4 regions of the Corynebacterium callunae DSM 20147 genome follow, and region 2 is predicted to be linked to each of the others. Evidence: riboswitches for the same ligand, from Rfam matches in the RefSeq annotation. Region 2 holds a riboswitch; each other region holds the start of a gene.
The links. A riboswitch is a leader RNA that binds a small molecule or an ion and turns the genes downstream of it on or off. The one in region 2 is predicted to bind thiamine pyrophosphate.
Positions count from the first base shown of each region.

Region 1: another riboswitch for thiamine pyrophosphate. It lies ahead of thiC (phosphomethylpyrimidine synthase ThiC); the one in region 2 lies ahead of H924_RS05110 (ECF transporter S component).
Region 3: another riboswitch for thiamine pyrophosphate. It lies ahead of thiM (hydroxyethylthiazole kinase); the one in region 2 lies ahead of H924_RS05110 (ECF transporter S component).
Region 4: another riboswitch for thiamine pyrophosphate. It lies ahead of H924_RS08725 (thiamine phosphate synthase); the one in region 2 lies ahead of H924_RS05110 (ECF transporter S component).

Region 1 covers NC_020506.1:1,293,943-1,298,816, forward strand. The annotation lists gene H924_RS06090 (hypothetical protein) at 1-32, shown strand, start outside; gene thiC (phosphomethylpyrimidine synthase ThiC) at 29-1,825, opposite strand; TPP riboswitch at 1,824-1,934, opposite strand; gene H924_RS14125 (Abi family protein) at 2,151-2,501, opposite strand; SAM riboswitch class IV at 2,716-2,832, shown strand; gene H924_RS06105 (hypothetical protein) at 2,849-3,310, shown strand; gene malP (maltodextrin phosphorylase MalP) at 3,524-4,874, opposite strand, start outside.
Region 2 covers NC_020506.1:1,065,105-1,069,978, forward strand. The annotation lists gene H924_RS05095 (VOC family protein) at 1-10, shown strand, start outside; gene H924_RS05100 (MFS transporter) at 92-1,381, opposite strand; gene H924_RS05105 (4-hydroxybenzoate 3-monooxygenase) at 1,387-2,592, opposite strand; TPP riboswitch at 2,870-2,979, shown strand; gene H924_RS05110 (ECF transporter S component) at 2,970-3,578, shown strand; gene H924_RS05115 (ABC transporter ATP-binding protein) at 3,578-4,874, shown strand, end outside.
Region 3 covers NC_020506.1:1,446,643-1,451,516, forward strand. The annotation lists gene H924_RS06780 (bifunctional hydroxymethylpyrimidine kinase/phosphomethylpyrimidine kinase) at 1-282, opposite strand, end outside; gene thiM (hydroxyethylthiazole kinase) at 284-1,090, opposite strand; TPP riboswitch at 1,081-1,191, opposite strand; gene H924_RS06790 (NAD(P)/FAD-dependent oxidoreductase) at 1,285-2,685, opposite strand; gene H924_RS06795 (class I SAM-dependent methyltransferase) at 3,060-4,376, shown strand; gene H924_RS06800 (MFS transporter) at 4,418-4,874, opposite strand, start outside.
Region 4 covers NC_020506.1:1,844,428-1,849,301, forward strand. The annotation lists gene H924_RS08715 (ABC transporter substrate-binding protein) at 1-714, shown strand, start outside; gene rplS (50S ribosomal protein L19) at 876-1,217, opposite strand; TPP riboswitch at 1,440-1,553, shown strand; gene H924_RS08725 (thiamine phosphate synthase) at 1,553-2,230, shown strand; gene thiO (glycine oxidase ThiO) at 2,227-3,372, shown strand; gene thiS (sulfur carrier protein ThiS) at 3,369-3,566, shown strand; gene H924_RS08740 (thiazole synthase) at 3,568-4,350, shown strand; gene H924_RS08745 (ThiF family adenylyltransferase) at 4,351-4,874, shown strand, end outside.

The DNA of each region.
Region 1 (4,874 bases), 230 kb from region 2:
GATATGAGGCTATCTGGGATCGCTCTGTCTAACGCCGATAAACCTCCACTCCACCAGCAATAAACTTCCGGGATTTCTCAGCCATCCCCTCCCGCGCCCCAACAGAGGCATCTTCCTGCACCCCACCAGAGGCGCCCTCCAAAGGATCGCCAGAAGAAGCCCCAACCGAAGGCATCCCCAATTCCGCGATTTGATCGCCAAACATATCGCGGATGTCTTGGCTAATTCGCATGGAGCAGAACTTCGGGCCACACATTGAACAAAAGTGTGCGGTCTTGGCAGGCTCCGCCGGCAGGGTTTCGTCGTGGTAGGCGATTGCAGTGTCGGGGTCGAGGGAGAGTGCAAATTGATCATTCCAACGGAATTCAAAACGCGCTTTGCTCATGGCGTCGTCCCAGGCACGCGCGCCGGGATGACCCTTGGCCACATCTGCTGCGTGGGCAGCGAGCTTGTAGGTGATTACGCCGGTTTTGACGTCGTCACGGTTGGGCAGGCCAAGGTGTTCTTTTGGGGTGACATAACACAGCATGGCGGTGCCACCCATGGCGATGTGAGCCGCACCAATGGCAGAAGTGATGTGGTCATAACCTGGAGCGATGTCGGTAACTAGGGGTCCAAGGGTGTAGAAAGGCGCGTCCGCTGCCCACTTTTGTTCCAGCTCGTTGTTTTCCTGGATCATGTTTAGTGGCACGTGTCCAGGTCCTTCGACCATTACTTGCACATCGTATTCCCAGGCGCGTTGGGTGAGTTCACCAATGGTTTTCAGCTCGGCGAATTGCGCGGCGTCGTTGGCATCGGCAAGCGATCCGGGGCGTAGGCCATCACCGAGGGAGAAGGCGACGTCATATTGTGCAAAAATTTCGCACAGCTCGTCGAAATGCTCGTAGAGGAATGATTCGCGGTGGTGCGCCAGACACCAACCGGCCATGATGGATCCGCCGCGTGAGACAATGCCGGTGACGCGACGGGTGGTCAGTGGGATATAAGCCAGCAGGACGCCGGCGTGGATGGTCATATAGTCCACGCCTTGTTCGCACTGCTCAATGACTGTATCGCGGAATACTTCCCAGTTAAGGTCTGCGGCCACGCCATCTACTTTTTCCAGCGCTTGGTAGATCGGGACGGTGCCGATAGGAACGGGGGAGTTGCGGATAATCCATTCGCGCGTGGTGTGAATATCATCGCCGGTGGATAGATCCATCACGGTATCGGCACCCCAGCGCGTGGCCCACTGCAGCTTGGACACCTCTTCCTCGATTGAAGAAGTGACCGCAGAATTGCCAATATTGGCGTTGATTTTGGTCAAAAATTTGCGACCAATAATCATCGGTTCAGATTCGGGGTGGTTGACGTTGTTGGGAATAATCGCCCGACCGCGTGCAACCTCCGAGCGCACAAACTCCGCATCAACGTGTTCGCGCAGCGCCACAAACTCCATTTCACGAGTAATCACGCCAGCGCGCGCATAGGCCATTTGGGTGACTCTTTTGCCAGGTAGCGCCTTCAAAGGAGCTGGTTTTTGGCCTTTCCATTCTGCCGAAGCTTGACCTCGACGCATTGCCGAGCGACCGTCGTCGATAAGCAAACGCTCGCGCCCCTGATAGGCGGCAACGTCGCCGCGGGCGGTGATCCATGACTCGCGCAGACGCGGAAGTCCCTGCTTGGGGTCGGTTTCTGGGCCACGGGTGCGGTAGATGCGGAAGGGTTCGTTGGGGCCGCTTGGCGAGTCATCAAGGCGGATTTCAGTCTCCGGGACCTCGAGACCGGCCTTGCGGATGGGGGAGTAGCTGTGTTTCGGGTGGATCTCATTTTGGGTAGGCGGCATTGCACCATTCCTCTCTTCCTTCGCCGGTGCTAACCGGACAGGTTCAAACGGTGCTCGCGCAGCAATCAGCGCGATCTCAGCCCGTGCTCGGGCGCCCGTGGGGACTGCCGTCAAAACTAGCGCGTTGCACGCGTGCGCGTAAAAGTTACCCCCTTGCGGGGGTTAAGAGAGGGCGCTTTTCGACGGGGTGATGGTGAGGTACGCCTACGTAGTGGTTCTAACTCGGCCGTTGCCTGCGAATCTCAGACACCCGTGAGTGGTCTTGAATCCTTTCTCAATCCAAGAGGCGACATTAAAAACTGCTGAATCAAACATATTGAGGTTCCTATTTTCGACGTTTAAATGTGACTTGCTGAGCGGTGATTATTTTCCCAGGAGAATCGTTTGTTTTAGTTCTTCTTTTGGCGGTTGTTAGAGCTTTTTTGAACTGTTGAGCAAATCTAAAATAGCTATCATCTTCAAACCAGAAGGGGCCACGAGCAGATCGTAATTGGGCGTCAACCCTGTTTCTTAAAAGCACTTCTACATGTTGTATATCTTCTAAATATGCTTTAGATAACTGGGTATTCCAGATGTAAAAACTTTCGGGATTTTCAGAATTTCGGTATGTATTCATTCTAGGGATGGAGAACCACTGTTCGAGCTCTGCGATAGATGTAGGGGAGTTGCCAGTCACGTCGCCAAGGTCTTACGCTTAGGATTCCTAAGCCCCGGAGTGATCCCTACCATTTTGGTACATCACCGGGGCTCTTGTTTTTTCTTCAAGCGCTCGTATCTGATGCCCTGAATAGAGTGGCTAGGGTATCGGTGAATCCATCGACACAAAAGGATTGGGACATTATAAATTCGGCTTGCATCTAGACCAAGCTGTCTGTTAATGTCGATTTCACGATCAAGAAGATCAGCCGCAAGCCCTTCGGCAGGCTGACTGGCAACCGCGCATCGCGCACGGTGCCCCCGAAGGAAGATCGGCTCTGTACTCAAAAGAATGCAGAGAAGAGCGATTTTTTGAAGGAGATTCCCATGGGGAATATTTCTGCTAAGCCTCCATTGCCCAATAGCTGCGGACATCATTTACCAGGACACGAACCCTTCTACCTACAAGTAAAGGTTTTGCGCGAAAGGGCGACATGGGAGCCAGTTACTAACCTGCGTATGGATGGCCAGTTCGTCGAGTTTGATGCTGGTGGGGAACATATTCGCGGTTGGAATCATGATCCGGCTCGGATGGAATGGTTTGTAAAAAATGGTGGTCTGGCTGAATGGAGTGGATCTAGTCCAACCAGACGCCTCATGCGTTTTGAGTCCAAAAATGGGCATTACATGGTCAGTATTGGTCCGAAGTACGACCGCAATGGTTGTTATGGCAATATTTCCCTGGGGATAGTGCCAACAAGCCCGGGCCTGGATTTTCACGAAGGATTTAAACAGGCTTTAGAGGCTTTCAAGTATGTTGAGCGGGAATATGGCACTGAACAGGATTAGGTAGAAATGACCGCGCGGTTTGATCAGGCGCTTCCCGCGCGGGAAAACTATTTTTCAGGGGCACGAAGCGCGCTTTTCGACGAAGCCCCTTGCCATTGTGGGAAATAAGAATGCCCACCAACACTCGTCGAAAAGCCCTCTTTTAAACCCCTTAACCCCAAAAAACGGCTAACCCAAAAGGGTTAGCCGTTTGTTAGAAGCAGAGGTTAAAACCTACTTTTTAACAGCAGGAGTTGGCTCGAGCTTCCAGATCTCGGTGGCGTAGTCGCGGATTGTGCGGTCGGAGGAGAAGCGGCCGGATTCGCAAATGTTGATCCAGGCCATGCGCGCCCAACCCAGCGGATCGGAGGCGTAGTCGGCGGCCATGCGGTCGCGGGTTTCGCGGTAGTCTGCGAAATCGCCAAGCACGTAGTAGGTGTCGCTGGCGTCTTTTCCATAACCGTGGATCAAGGAATGCTTGAGGTCATAGAACAAGCCACTGTTGTTGTCGTTGAGGGTGCCGTTATCCAGGGCGTCCAATGCGCGCTTGAGGCCAGGGACGGTCTCATAGAGCTCATATGGCTTGTAGCTTTCGCGCAGGGCTGGCAATTCTTCCACGCGAGCACCGAAGATATAGGCGTTTTCCTCGCCCACAGAATCCACGATCTCCACGTTGGCGCCGTCCATGGTCCCCAGGGTAAGGGCGCCGTTCATCATAAACTTCATGTTGGAGGTACCGCTGGCTTCCTTGCCGGCCGTGGAAATCTGCTCGGAGACATCAGAAGCAGGCAAGATGTGCTCAGCAGGGGAGACGTTGTAGTTCTCTACAAAAACCACCTTGAGCAGCGGGGAAACCTCAGGATCGTTGTTTACCAAGTCAGCAATAGAGTTGATGAGCTTGATAATCGCCTTGGCGCGAACATAACCCGGCGCGGCCTTTGCACCAAAGATGACAGTGCGTGCTGGGATGTCGGTGAGGCCATCTTCCTTAATGCGGAAGTAAAGGTCCAGAACGTAGAGGGCGTTCATGAGCTGGCGCTTGTACTCGTGGAGGCGCTTGATCTGCACGTCAAAGATGGATTCTGGATCAATCTCAATGCCCTGGCGCTCGAGGATCCACTCGGCGAAGTCCTGCTTATTTGCAGCCTTGATGGCGCGGAGTTCCTCAAGCACGGATTTATCGTCGGCATAGGAGCGCAGCTTCTTCAGCTCATCCAGATCGGTTACCCAATCATCGGAACCGGAAAGCCGAGTGAGCAGGTCAGACAGGCCTGGGTTGATCATGCGCAGCCAGCGGCGTGGGGTAACACCGTTGGTCTTGTTGTTGAACTTCTCTGGCCACAGGGCATACCAATCAGCCAAGGTTTCAGCCTTGATGATCTCGGTGTGCAGCGCTGCCACGCCATTGATGGAATATGCCGCGTAACAGGCAATCCATGCCATATGAACAGTGCCGTGCTGGATTGGAGCCATGCGGTTGATGGTCTCTTCATCCAGTCCATCGGCTGCGCGCTCCAAACGGAAGCGACGATCGATCTCTGCGATGATTTCCCACACGCGCCAGAACAGCTGCTGGAAGATCTGC
Region 2 (4,874 bases):
TGCAATGTAAGCATTCCTCAAAAACAAAGCAATAGCCTGGTGATCTTAAAAAGATCACCAGGCTATTTTTTAAGGGCGAAGTTAAATTGCTTCACCTACGCAAGGTTTTGGAGGTGGAGAAGATTAGCGCACCTAAGATTCCTACTGCCGCGAAAGCAAAGAAGCCCCAAGGATATGCCAGGTTTGCGCCGACCAAAAGGCCTCCGAGGATTGGGCCGGAGATTGCTCCCAAACGGCCAATTCCTGCAGAAAATCCCATCGCAGTTGCGCGCATTTTTGCTGGGTGGTTTTCGCCGGTGAAGGCATAAACCAGAACTTGAGAACTGAAAACAAAAATGCCGGTAAAAAGCACTGCAGCATATAGACCAACCAGTGGCATACGAATCGCCAATAGAGCTAGGAAAACTGCAGAGAATACAAACCACAACAAAGCGGTCTTACGTGGAGAATGTGTATCGGCCACTTTGCCAGCAATAATTAGGCCGATGACTGCACCGATATTGAGGACCATGAGGAATCCCAGTGAATTTCCCATGTCATAGTCGGCTTGACGCATGATTTGAGGAAGCCAGGTGTTTAGCCCGTAGACCAGCAGCAAACCCATAAATGAGGTGCCCCAAATAGCGATGGTGTTGCGTCGGAAACTTGGCTTGAATAGGGAGGAAAGTGAAGAGGACTCACCAATTTCCGCCGCATGAGTGGAACCTAGATTATCTTCAAGTGGCAGTCCATAAGTTGCTGCTACGCGCTGAGCTTCCTCAACTCGACCCGTGGATTTGAGGAATTGTGGAGATTCCGGCAGGAAGAAATATAGCAATGGGACCAAAATGAGGCCTGGAACTGCACCCACGATGAACATGGAATGCCAGCCAAATGCATCAATGAGGAACATTCCGAGCAAAGCGGTGGCAACTGCACCCACATGGTAACCAGTCATAAGTCTGGTTGAGGCTGAACCAGCTTTTGAACCTGGGCGAAATTCGGTGACCATCGCAATGGCTGTTGGTAGTGCGCCGCCCAATCCCACACCAGCTAAGAATCGCCACAGGGTAAAGAGCGGAATGCTAGAGGTAAAAGCAAGGAGCAGGGTAAATACAGAGAACACCGAAACTGAGAAAATCATGACTCGACGTCGGCCGAGGCGGTCAGTTAAGAATCCAATTGTAAGTGCACCAATGGTCATGCCGATTAGGCCAGTGGTGGAAATCTGGGTAGCCAACGCCGGGGTTAGATGCCAGTTTTTATCTTCCAACATGGCTGGGATGGTTGCTCCCAAAACCACGAGGTCAAAACCATCAAGCACAATTGCAAACCAGAGCAAAGCAAGTACACCAGAAACACTCTTTGAAGTAGCTGGGGGATTAAGTAGAGAAGAAGACATTGTTCTTAAACCTCAAATCGGGGTAGGTCACGGCCGACATACTGCTCAGCAATGTAGCGCTGGCCAGCTTCGGATCCGAGGACGGAATGCAATTCAGCAAAGCGGCGTTGGGTGGCAAAATAATCTTCATCTGGAACTGCATGCAGCATCGAGCTCATCCAATAAGAAAAGTGCTGCGCCTTCCAGACTCGGGGCAGTGCAAGTTTGGTGTAGTCGTCGAGAAGCGCACTGTCTTTTTTCTTTAATGCGCGCACTAACCCTGGTGCCAGCACAGAGACATCAGCCACCGCTAAGTTCAGGCCTTTGGCTCCGGTGGGCGGGACGGTGTGGGCTGCGTCGCCGGCCAGGAAGAGGCGGCCTTTTTGCATGGGCTCGGTAACTGCAGAGCGGAAGCGTAAAACAGCTTTATCAAAAATCTTGCCTTCAGAAACGGTGATGCCGGGGGAGTCTGCACGCAGGTGCAGCTGCTCCCAAATACGATCATCAGACCACATGTCAGGGGTGTCATTGGGGTCGCACTGCAGGTAGTAGCGTTGCACGGTGTCGGTGCGGGTGGAAATTAGTGCAAAACCTTCGGGATGGGTGGCATAAATGAGCTCTTTTTGGGTCTTGGCAGCTTCCACTAAAATGCCAAACCAGGCATAAGGATATTCGTGGCGGACGCGGACTCCACTGCCCTCGGTAATGATTTTGCGATAAGGCGAGCTGGAGCCGTCGGCGGCAATGACATAATCGGCGCTAATGGTGGTTGAGGAGCCATCAGCCTCGGTGTAAACCACTTTGACCTTGTCATTATCAAAACCTCCAGTGCCTCCAGTGCCTTCAACTGCATCAACTGTGGTGGAAAAGAGAAGCTCGCCGCCATCTTCTAAACGCTTCGCAATAAAGTCTTTGAGATATTCATGCTGTGGGTAAATGGCTACTTTATGGCCGGTGATTTCGGTTAAAGGAATACGGATTCTTTCCCCGTTGATGGAAATATCAATTGCTTCATCATGGTCGGCTTCAGCTTCCATTCGGGCGCCTACACCGGTTTCCCGCATGAGATTCAACGTGCCCTGTTCCAAAATTCCAGCGCGGACCGTTTCTTCGACTTCCTTGCGGGTGCGCTTTTCAAAAACGATGGACTCAATGCCCTGCAAGTGAAGCAGATGTGCCAGCGTAAGTCCCGCAGGTCCGGCGCCGATAATGGCAACGGGGATGTGGTTCATGGGGGAGAGTCCTTTCCTAAAGTGAGTCGGGCTAATTAAATCTGTCCAAGTGACATAGGCCTCAAATTATGGCAAAAGCGATATTGGGGCAAAGTGTTCACTCTGCGAACTTCAGGTATTTTTATGGCGAGTGTTACAAGCAGTGGGAACTCTATTATCCGAATCCGGATAAGGGGGTACCTAGGGGTGTGTTTAAGGGGAGGCTTTAAAGCTGAGAGGATTCAATAGGAATCTTGGATTCTGTCCGACCTATGAGTTAGGGTGATCGAGTACACAATTTTATAGGCACGGGTGCTCGGTGAAATTCCGGGCTGAGATGCAGCACAGCTGTAACCGTTGAACCTGATCCGGATAATGCCGGCGCTAGGGAGGAAAAAATGACTACCACTCGTATGTCCAAAAAGGCTTCACAATGGCGAGTTATTGATATCGTCATCGCGGCAGTGCTCGGTGTAGCCTGCGGCTTGATCTTTGTGGTGTGGAATTCCATTGGCTATGCCTGGACCACCGCTTTTGATGCCCTAACCCCAGGTCTCGGCGGCTTTGCTATCGGAATTTGGCTGCTCGGTGGAGTTTTGGGCGGACTCATTATCCGCAAACCAGGTGCAGCAATCTTTGTTGAAGTCCTCGCAGCCTGCGTTTCCGCAGCACTGGCCTCACAGTGGGGAATTGCCACCATTTACTCCGGCTTGGCCCAGGGAATCGGTGCGGAAATCATCTTCGCCATCTTCTTGTACCGCCGTTTTAACCTCTCAGTAGCAGTGCTTTCCGGTATGGGCGCCGGCCTGGGTGCAATTTTGCTCGAGCTTTTCTTCTACGGCAATGCTGCAAAATCCTTGGCCTTTAACGCAATTTATGGTTCCACCGTTTTGGTCTCCGGAGCGATTTTGGCAGGTGCTCTGGGCTGGTTCCTGGTGCGCGCACTTGCCCGTACCGGCGCCCTAGAGCGCTTTGCCGCTGGTCGCGAATACCGCCAGGAAGTCTAATGACCGTTGCGATCGGCACCCGCGTCATCGCGCGGAACTTCGGATATCGCCATGCCTCTCGCAAAAATCCGGCGCTGCAAAACATCAGCTTTGACATCGCACCCGGCGAGCGCGTCCTGCTCACCGGCGCCTCCGGCTCCGGCAAATCCACCCTGCTCGCCGCGTTGGCCGGCGTTCTCGGGGGAGGCGAGGAGGGTGAGAGCAGCGGTGAGTTGCTTTGCGACGCCTCCTCGGTGGGTTTGGTGCTCCAAGATCCAGACTCCCAGGTGATCGCCTCTCGCATTGGTGATGACGTAGCCTTTGGCTGCGAAAACATGGGAGTACCTCGGGCAGAAATCTGGCCTCGTGTGGAACAAGCCCTTGAAATGGTGGGCCTCAACCTGCCTTTAAGCCATCCCACGAAGTATCTCTCTGGTGGCCAAAAACAACGCCTGGCTCTAGCCGGGGTTATTGCCATGGGCGCGCGCCTTATTTTATTGGATGAACCCACCGCCAACCTTGATCCAGTTGGTCAAAAAGAAGTGGTGGCTGCGGTAAATAAGGTGGTCGCTGAAACCGGTGCCACTTTAATTGTGGTGGAACACCACCATGAACTCTGGCTGGATACGATCGACCGGATCATCAATATCACTGATGGTCAAGATCTCAGCCCAGCTGATTTACCTACCCTTGGCCACCTGCCACCGGCGCGACCTGCAACTTCAACATCTCTGATGCGTGGGGAGAATCTGCTTTGTGCCTGGGGTCCAGCACGCTCATTTTCACTGCCAGTAGCAGCATCCACAGTGATTACCGGCCCTAATGGCGCTGGTAAATCCACCTTGGCATTAACCATCGGGGGCTTGATTGCACCTAAAGCTGGAAAGCTTGAACTGGCAGAGCAATTAAGCCAAGGACTAAAAAAGCCACCGCATCGCTGGAAGTCCGCTGAACTAGCTCAACGCATCGGCACCGTTTTCCAGGATCCTGAACACCAATTTGTCGCCCGTACGGTCCGCGCTGAGCTGGAAGTTGGACCAAAGGTGATGCAGGTTGATACTGCTCAACGGATTGAAGAGCTTCTTGATCGCTTGCGTTTGCGTCACTTGGAAAATGCGAATCCCTATACCTTAAGCGGTGGAGAAAAACGTCGCCTCTCAGTAGCAACGGCGTTGGTGGCAGCGCCACAACTCTTGGTGCTGGATGAACCGACATTTGGACAAGATCCAGAAACCTTTAAAGAATTGGTGTGGATGCTGCGCGAGCTCACTGACAACGGAACCACGATCGTGTCAGTAACCCATGATCCTGATTTCA
Region 3 (4,874 bases), 380 kb from region 2:
GGCTTGTACATAGGACATATCTTCTTGTCCAATATGGAGGTGCAATCCAAGTTCTGCCGCGATGTCTACCCGATCATTAACAAATAGCGGCACCTGAAAACGGGAGCAGACTTCTTGAAGTTCTTGTGCATGGGTTCTAAAGAGGTTGTCGTCGACAAGCTTGTCTCTTAGCTGTACCACTGACACCCCGCCCTTAAGGGCGGATTCGACGATGCCGGCTACTTTGTCCGCGCCTCCGCCGAGGTCAGGGTCGGTAACTAGATATAGGGAAAAATCGGTCATTTTAGGCCTCTCGAATGCTGCACAGGGTGGCAATTGTTGCGAAATCTAGCTCATAAAGGGCATCAATAAATGCCACCGCAAAACTGCCTGGGCTAGAACTACGCTGCGCGGCAAGTTGGCCCGCCGCACCAATGTGGGCATGAGCTGCTAAAACAGCGTCGTGGGCGGAGATGTCCGTGCCACGGGTAGCGCCTAGATAAGCGGCGACCAGGGCGCCGAGGGAACAACCTGTGCCAATAACCAATTGCAACATCGGATCGCCGGATCGCAACCAGGTGGTGCGCTCGGTGGAAACAATGAGGTCCTCCGCGCCAGAAACTGCCACCACCGCACCGGTGCGCTGGGCAAGGAGCTGAGCTGCCTCCAGGGCGGCTTCGACGGTGTCGGTGGCATCAACTCCGCGCCCACCGGCGCCCAACCCTGCCAGTGCCACAACCTCGGAGGCGTTGCCACGGATTGCCGTGGGGTGCTTTTCGACGACACCCGCTGCAAATTCTGTACGTTGGGAAAGACCACCAACAGCAACAGGATCCAATACCCACGGTGTACCAGCAGCCTGCGCACCGGCAATGGCATTGTGCATACCTTGATATTGCTCAGTGGAGGGTGTGCCTGGATTAATCAGCACTGCATTGGCAATGCGGGCAAATTCTGCAGATTCTGCTGGAGTATCCACCATGGCTGGTGAGGCTCCCGCGGCAAGCAAAACATTGGCGCTAAATTGCATGACCACGGCGTTGGTCAAACATTGAACCAGGGGAGTGGTTTCTCTCAGGATATTAAGTGCAGATAGATATGAGTCAGCCATATGGGCCATCCCTTCGCTAGTACGAGCTAGAGCAGGTTCAACGGGTCTTATCTCAGCCGCGCTGCACAATGAGCTGCAGCCCGGCACCCCGTGCCTGATAGTTACCCTAGCAAAGGTCCTTGTGGGCGCTGTCACAAGGCACAAAAAAGCGCCTCCTAAGTAATCAGGAGGCGCTTATCTTAGGTCTTTAGAGCTTACTTGGCACCAAAACGGTGGGTGTCGCGCAGCTCGATTGGCTGATCATTATCAGTTGCGTGATCGTTTGCAAGCTTGGAAAGCGCAGTACGAGCGTGCAGCTGCTGGCGGGTGGTAGCCAGGTTCCAACGGTTGCGAGAAGTAGCGTTTAGGCCCCAGCTGATTGCGGAGACAAAACGGTTACGGAAGCCGACGAGGAACATAAGGTGAACTGCCAACCAAAGAACCCAACCGATGAAGCCGGTGACCTCGATCTTGCCCAGCTTCACCACTGCGGAGAAGCGGGAGACAGTTGCCATGGAGCCCTTGTCGAAGTATTCGAATGCTGGACGCTCGGTGTTGGAGCGACCCTCAACCTCAGCGGCGATCTGCTCTGCGACGTACTCGCCACCCTGGATTGCAACCTGTGCAACACCTGGAAGGTTGTTGTAGTTCATCATGTCGCCAACAACGAAGACGTTCTTCTCAGAACCAACGGAGAGGTCGTCGTTAACCATAACGCGGCCTGCGCGGTCGGTCTCAACACCGGTCTGCTCAGCAATGAGCTTGCCCAGTGGGGAAGCTGCCACACCAGCGGACCAGATCTTGCAGAAGGACTCGATGGTGTGCTCTTCGCCGTCCTTGGTCTTGTAGGTGACGGACTTAGCGTCAACATTGGTAACCATAGCGTTCAGGCGAACGTTAACGCCGATCTTCTCCAGGGTGCGCTGTGCATTGCGGCCCAGACGCTTACCGAATGGTGGCAGCACCTGAGGAGCACCATCAAGAAGGATGATCTTTGCGGAGTTGGTGTTGAAGTTCTTGTACTCACCAGCAAGGGTGCGGTGAGCCATTTCAGCCAACTGGCCAGCCAGCTCAACACCGGTAGGACCTGCACCGACAACAACGAAGGTCAGCAGGCGCTCGCGCTCAGCTGGATCTTCACAGATCTCTGCACGCTCAAAAGCGCCGACAATGCGAGCACGCAGCTCAAGTGCGTCATCGATGGACTTCATGCCTGGAGCGAACTCTGCGAAGTGATCGTTGCCGAAGTAAGACTGGCCAGCGCCAGCGCCCACGATAAGAGAGTCATATTCAAAGACGCGGGTGTACTCGCCGAGGGAAGCGGTCACAGTCTTGGACTCGGTGTTGATATCGGTAACTTCACCCTTGATAACGTTGACGTTTTCCTGCTTAGCAAGGATCTGTCGGGTGGAAGGTGCGATCTCACCGGAAGAAAGGATGCCGGTTGCCACCTGGTACAGCAAAGGCTGGAAGAGGTGGTGGTTGGTACGGTCAATCAGAGTGACATCGACGTCGGCCTTGGCTAGGTTTTTAGCAGCGAAAAGGCCACCGAAACCAGAACCGATGACGACGACGTGGTGACGGCCGCCTTCGGGGCGGGATGGGTTTACTGACATAGTTGTCAAAGTCTCCTGATCGTTTTGTACAGATGAGAGTCTGCGCTGAGTTTGCAGTTGTTTGGGCGCTGCCATAAAAAGAAGTGGCGCGTACCTGTTAAACAATAGTCCTTCCCACGGAAACAAACAGGATCGGGTCTAAATTCACTGTCTGTTAGGCAGAAATTGTGTGGTATTCGCACTCACTTTGAACCAGTATGCCCTTAAAGATGAGATATGTCACGTCTATTTTGAAGACTTCTAGAGATGTCTTTCTAATGTTTATTTCGACGCGCCTGCGCCGGAGTTTAGCTAAGCACAAGTACACTGCATGAGAGATAATTTTCTTAACTTTTGGTCTTGTGAATTTATGCCCTCGGAGGTGCACAAAACGTATGGTAGAGGCACGTTTGCGCCATCTGGAATCAATTGATATCGAACAGTGGCCGGGAGTGGCTACGGTACCGGCCTCCGCATTCATTGCAATACGTGCTCGCCAAGCCGAAGCGAGGTTCGCCAAAGCATGTGAAAACGCGGGTTTGGTATTAGTTGGAAATGCGCCCGATCTCACAATTGACCATGAAGAGTTATTTTCGCGTCTTGCCACCACTGGATGGCTCGGTCTTGCCGAAAGTTATATGGCAGGCGAGTGGCGTACAGAGAAGCTTTCCGATGTTTTGGTTGCGTTATTAAGCGTGGGTTATCGCCCGCGGGGCCGACTTAGTTCCGCCTTCCATCTGCCTGGTCAACAAGTAGATAATGGCGGCGCACTGCCACATGAACTAATCCGGCTCAGTTCTGGGGACGGCATGAGCGCCTTTGGCGGAATTTTTGCCTCAGGAGTGCCAACCACTTTAAGAACTGCGGTAAAGAGCTTTGTGCCAGGTGCTGGTCGTAATAGGGAACCCGGTACCCACTTTGTGGATATCACGCGGATCTCGGATCCTGTTGCGGTGGAAAGAGATGACCTTGGTGAAGCCCAGCGACGTGCAGTGGCCACCCTGCTTGATAGTGCCCGAGTTAAAGCTGGATCCCATGTACTGGAGTTTCCTAGCAGCGGCGGGGCAGTGGCAATCATGGCGGCGCGTCGACAAGCAACGGTTGATTCCCTCACTGCTGACCCCCAGCAGATTCGTGGACTGCAGGAAACCTTGGTTCTAGCCGGCGTGGAAAATGACGTCCAGGTGGAGGTTATCCCGCAGGCAATCCCTACCCAACGAGATTGGCAAGGGCACTATGACTCCATTGTGTCCATGGAAAAACTAGAGGTGGTTGGCGCATCCGGAGCCAAGCGATATGTGCGCAGCTTGGACCGCCTTTTGACCACAGGTGGTCACGTAGCATTGCAATCTTTGGTGGCTACCGAGCAATTAGGAGTGGTGGGTACTGAGGCAATTTCAATGCTTAAGGCCTATATTTGGCCAGCGTTGAAATACCCCACGGTGGAAGATGTCCATCAGCTGGTGGACCGTGAATCCTCCTTGCGAGTAGTAAAAGAAACCCATTTTGCAGGCCACTATTTAAGAAGTGTGCAATTGCAGCGGGAGGTTTTTGAGGGCCAATCGCGAGAAGCAGCAGCAGATGGCTTTGATGCCGTCTACCGCCGCATGTGGATTTATCACTATGCCTTGATTGAAGCCTTGTTAAGACTGGGCTGTCTAGATGCCGTGCAATTTGCTTTAACCACCCGGAATCGACGCGGGCGTCGCTAGTTTAAAAAACTAGCGACGCCCGGTGTTTAAGACTTTAGAGTTTAGACCTCGCGGAGATCGTTGCTCTTATTTTCCTTCATGGTCAATACTGCCACGAAGGTGATCGCAGTGACGATGATGAGGTAGATGCCCACCTGGGCAACACCATAGGAAGAAACCAACCAGGTAGCGATAAATGGAGCAATCGCAGCGCCCAGGATGGATGAAACATTGTAGGCAATTCCGGAGCCGGTATAACGCACATTGGTGGGGAAGAGCTCTGGAAGAATAGCCGACATTGGTCCAAAGATCAGACCCATGATGGACATTCCAACTGCTAAGAAGATAAACACAGAGGTATTGGAAGCAGTAGCTGGATCCAGGAACAGGCTAAATGAAGCGCCGAAGATCAGCAGCAAAATGGATGCCAGGATCAAGGTGTTGCGACGACCCCAAACGTCAGCTAACCAGCCAGAAATTGGGATCATGATGGCGAAGAAAACAATGGTGCCCAACTGC
Region 4 (4,874 bases), 780 kb from region 2:
GGTGTCGCTGCAGCTAAAAATGCAGATCTCATCCCACAGTTCCTCCGAGAGCGTTTTGGCGATAAATTTGACCTTGATTCTATTGCTGATTGTGGATTACGCGCAGAACCTGATGTTGAGGCGATTGCAGCCCTTAACCCCACCCTCATTTGTGCAAACTCTCGCGCCGAGGAAACCGTGCTAGAAAAACTGCGGGCAATTGCGCCTGTAGTCACAGGTGCCGGAGGTGGCGAAAACTGGAAAGAAGATTTGGTCACTATCGCGGCTGCCGTAAATAAAGAAGCGGAAGCAAAAAACCTGCTCGCCGCTTATGAGGCAAAAGCTGCCGAAGTCGCAGCTGCTCAGCCAGCAACTCCCCCAACGGTCTCTTTCCTCCGCACCAACGATGATGCTTTCCAAATGTATGGCCTGGAGTCAATGACTGGAACTGTGGCCGCAGATTGTGGTTATGGACGCCCAGCCGCTCAGCAATTTACCGACAAAGCTGGTCATGACCTTTCTGCCGAACTCCTTGCTGAAGCCGATGCTGACTGGATCTTCTACGGTGTCCAAACTGGAGCCCCAAGCCCGGTAGATACCGCACTATGGCCTTCACTGACAGCCGTGCAAAATAATAAGGCCGTAGAAGTTGATTATGACCCCTGGTTTGTTAATGCTTCTCTCGTTTCTGCCGAGATCATCCTCGAGGGTCTTAGCTCCACTATCAAAGCTTAATTAACTCGCTAAAAAGCCCTTGTACACTTCCGCTGAAATGTACAAGGGCTTTTTAGCGGGCAAATTGCAGGATAAAGATGGGAAAACCCCCTAACTCACACGCTAGGTGAAAGTTAGGGGGCAGGTCAGCGGGGTTTAATTCCGCAACCAAGCGATAATAATTATCGCTTCTCCTTGATGCGGGCAGCCTTACCGCGCAGCTCGCGCAGGTAGTACAGCTTGGCGCGACGAACGTCACCACGACGGATGACCTCGATCTTCTCGATGTTTGGGGAGTGTACTGGGAAGGTACGCTCAACACCGATGCCGAAGGAAACCTTACGGACGGTGAAGGTTTCGCGAACTCCGCCACCCTGGCGACGAATGACAACACCCTTGAAGAGCTGGGTACGGGTGTTGGCACCTTCGATAACCTTGACGTGAACGTCGAGGGTATCGCCGGGACGGAAAGCAGGAACGTCGTCGCGCAAGTATGCGGAATCGACCTTATCCAAAAGGTTCATAAAAAATCCTTTGACTAGTAGGGAAAGAGGACCCTGGCGGCACTTCCCCTTTTGGGGCGCTCGGCCGGTTCGTATCCGTTTCAATTATGCGCCGCTGCTACCTGTCCCCCATTACTGCGGGATACGTAGAGTCAACCTAGGTATTCTTTCACATTTACCCCCGATTGACAAACCCAATGCCATACCCGTTGACAAAATAGCTTCCACCGACTTAACTGGCTGCCACTACCCCACGGGTGCCCAAAGCATTGGGCTGAGATTGTGCACTACTGCTGCGCCGGACCGTCTGAACCTGTCTGGTTAACACCAGCGAAGGAAGTGAGGACTTCATAGTTGTGCCTATTCAAAATTCCCCTACCCCACTTGACCTGCGATGTTATGTGGTCACCGGCAGTGGATCCCCTGAACATATTGTGCGTGTAGCCCAAGAAGCCGCAGCAGGTGGCGCGGGTGTTGTGCAGGTGCGCTCCAAACCTATAACCGCCCGCGAGCTGCTGGAATTGGGTGAAAAGGTGGCAACCGCAGTTGCGCTTGCCAATCCGGACACCAAGACGCTTATCGACGACCGCCTCGACGTTGCAGCTATTTTAATGCGCCGCGGACTCCCCGTTCACGGCATCCACCTTGGTCAAAGCGATATTCCAGTTGCAGCTGCTCGTGAATTGCTTGGAGCTGGTGCCATCATTGGGCTAACCACCGGAACCGCCGACCTAGTACACGCTGCCAATGAATATGCCGAGATTATTGATTACATCGGCGCTGGCCCATTTCGGCCAACTCCCACCAAGCAATCGGGACGGCCACCACTCGGATTTGATGGTTACCGAGAACTAGTTCAGATTTCCAAGCTCCCCATTGTCGCCATTGGCGATGTCCAACCTGCAGATGTCTTCGAGCTAGCTGCTACCGGAATTGCTGGTTGTGCCATGGTACGTGCCTTTATGGAGGCGGAATACCCCCGCAGCATTTCAGAAAGCGTAATCACCCAATTTATTGCAGGATCACAAGCATGAATGATCAGGCAATTGTTATTGGTGGCGGCATCATTGGGCTGAGCACTTGTTTTGAATACCAAGAGGCCGGTTTTCAGGTCACGCTTATTGATCGCGATCCGATCTCCGGAGCCACCCAACATGCTGGCGGCATGTTAGCTCCCATGTCAGAGGTGCAATATCAGCAATCTGAGCTGCAAGGATTAATGAAAGCCTCGGCACGGCTCTACCCAGATCTCATTCGTCGAGTACGTCGCCACACAGATCTGCCCACCGGTTATCGAACCAACGGCACCTTATTGGTCGGAGCAGACCGAGCCGATGCCACCCACTTGGGAAATCTGCTGCGCCATATGGAATTTGAGGATGCCGCAGTAGATCCCCTCACGATTCGAGAAGCTCGTGCCTTGGAACCAGCTCTTTCACCACGCATCTCCAAAGCCCTCAGTATCGAAGGAGATCATCAGCTTGATCCCCGACTTTTTGCTAGAGCCTTATTGGACGCAGTTATCAGCCGGGGCGCTGAGCTGATTCAAGATTCAGTGTTGTCTATTGACGGCCACAACCCCTGCCGGACCTTGACTTTGGCCTCGGGGGTGAGGGTGGCGTCGAAAAGCACTGTTGTTTTAGCGGCGGGCCTGGGGGCCGCCAAGATACCGGGCTGGTTTAGTGCTAAAAATCCGCTGAATCTCAGGCCGGTTTATGGCGATATCATGCGGGTTCGAGTGCCGGAATCAATGCAACCATTAATTTCGAAGGTGGTGCGTGGCTTCGTGGAGGATCGCCCTGTTTATCTCATTCCACGCGAGGACGGCAGCTTAACTATTGGTGCGAGTAGCCGCGAGGACAGCCCGCAACCGCGTACCGGTGCAATCCATGACCTGTTGCGCGATGCAATTCGCCTAGTGCCTGGCATTGCAGATACCGAATTTATGGAGGCTACCTGCGGTGCGCGTCCCGGCACCCCGGATGATATGCCCTATTTGGGGCGGGTGGGATCCAACCTGATTATTTCCACCGGCTATTTCCGGCACGGCATTCTTTTAGCGGCACTGGCTGCCAAAACTGCCGTTGACCTCACGCTCGAGAAGCAAACGCTGACTTATATTAATGCCTGCAATCCACTGCGGCATGCTCCTGAATTTTCAAGGATGACACCATGATCACTTTCACCCTTAATGGCACCACCACCTCCCGTGAAGTCACCACTGTGGAGGAATTAGTACAGCAACACGTTGGCACCACCGAGGGTGTAGCTGTGGCAATTAATGCCACAGTATTGCCCCGTTCGCAGTGGTCACAGCCACTTTCCGCGGGCGCTAACGTAGATATTCTCAGCGCCGCGCAGGGAGGTTAAGATGCTCACAATTGCCAATAAAACCTTTGATTCCCACCTCATCATGGGTACTGGTGGTGCTTCTTCTCAAGCGCTTTTAGAACAATCACTTAAAGCTAGTGGCACCCAATTAACCACGGTTGCCATGCGCTATCACCATGCCACTGCATCTCAAGGGGAATCAATCTTTGAGCTGCTTAAACGCCTTAACATTGATTTACTTCCCAATACCGCAGGTTGTCGCACGGCTCGTGACGCAGTGCTTACCGCTCAGCTGGCCCGCGAGGCTTTACAAACAAATTGGGTCAAAGTAGAGGTCATTGCGGATGAACACACCCTGCTTCCCGATACCACTGAACTTTTAGAGGCCTGTGAGTTGCTGGTTGATGATGATTTCACGGTCTTGGCCTACACCTCTGATGATCCAGTGATTGCTCAGCGCCTCGAAGATCTCGGAGTTTCAGCCGTTATGCCCCTGGGATCTCCCATCGGCACCGGGTTGGGAATCCTCAATCCGCACAATATTGAACTCATCACCAGCCGTGCCGCGGTACCAATAATTTTGGATGCGGGTATCGGCACAGCCTCCGATGCAGCTCTAGCCATGGAACTTGGTTGTGATGGTGTGCTTTTGGCTTCTGCTATCAATCGTGCTGAAGATCCCGTGGCCATGGCTCAAGCAATGGCCCATGCTGTCACCGCGGGACGCCTGGCTGCTGGCGCGGGTCGGATTCCCAAACGTGAGCACGCGGTAGCATCCTCCAGCTTTAGTGGCTTGGCATCGTGGTCTGAGCAGGTGTTATAAATGGCTTTGCCCCAGGCAGAACTTAAAAGAACAGCCCGCCACCTCTCCCTCCCCGGGTTTGGCATCGAGCAACAAGAACGCCTCCACAATGCTCATGTACTGATGGTTGGCGCTGGCGGATTGGGTTGCCCGGCTTTACAGTCGCTTGCAGCAGCAGGTATTGGCACCATTACCATTATTGATGATGACACCGTGGACTTAAGCAATATTCACCGCCAGATCCTCTTTGGTGCCGCGGATATTGGAAAGCCCAAGGTTGAGGTGGCAGCTGCGCGCCTGCGTCAACTCCAACCCGGTATCACCATTAATACGCTGCAAGAACGCCTCACCGTGGACAATGCCGTTGAACTTATTGCAGCAGCAGATATTGTGCTGGATGGCTGCGATACCTTTGCCACCTCTTATCTAATTGCCGATGCCGCCGAGCTCACCGGAACTCCCCTGATCTGGGCCACAGTGCTGCGTTTTCATGGCGATCTAGCCCTCTTCCACTCAAGCAACACACAGCGCGGAGTGGGGCTAAG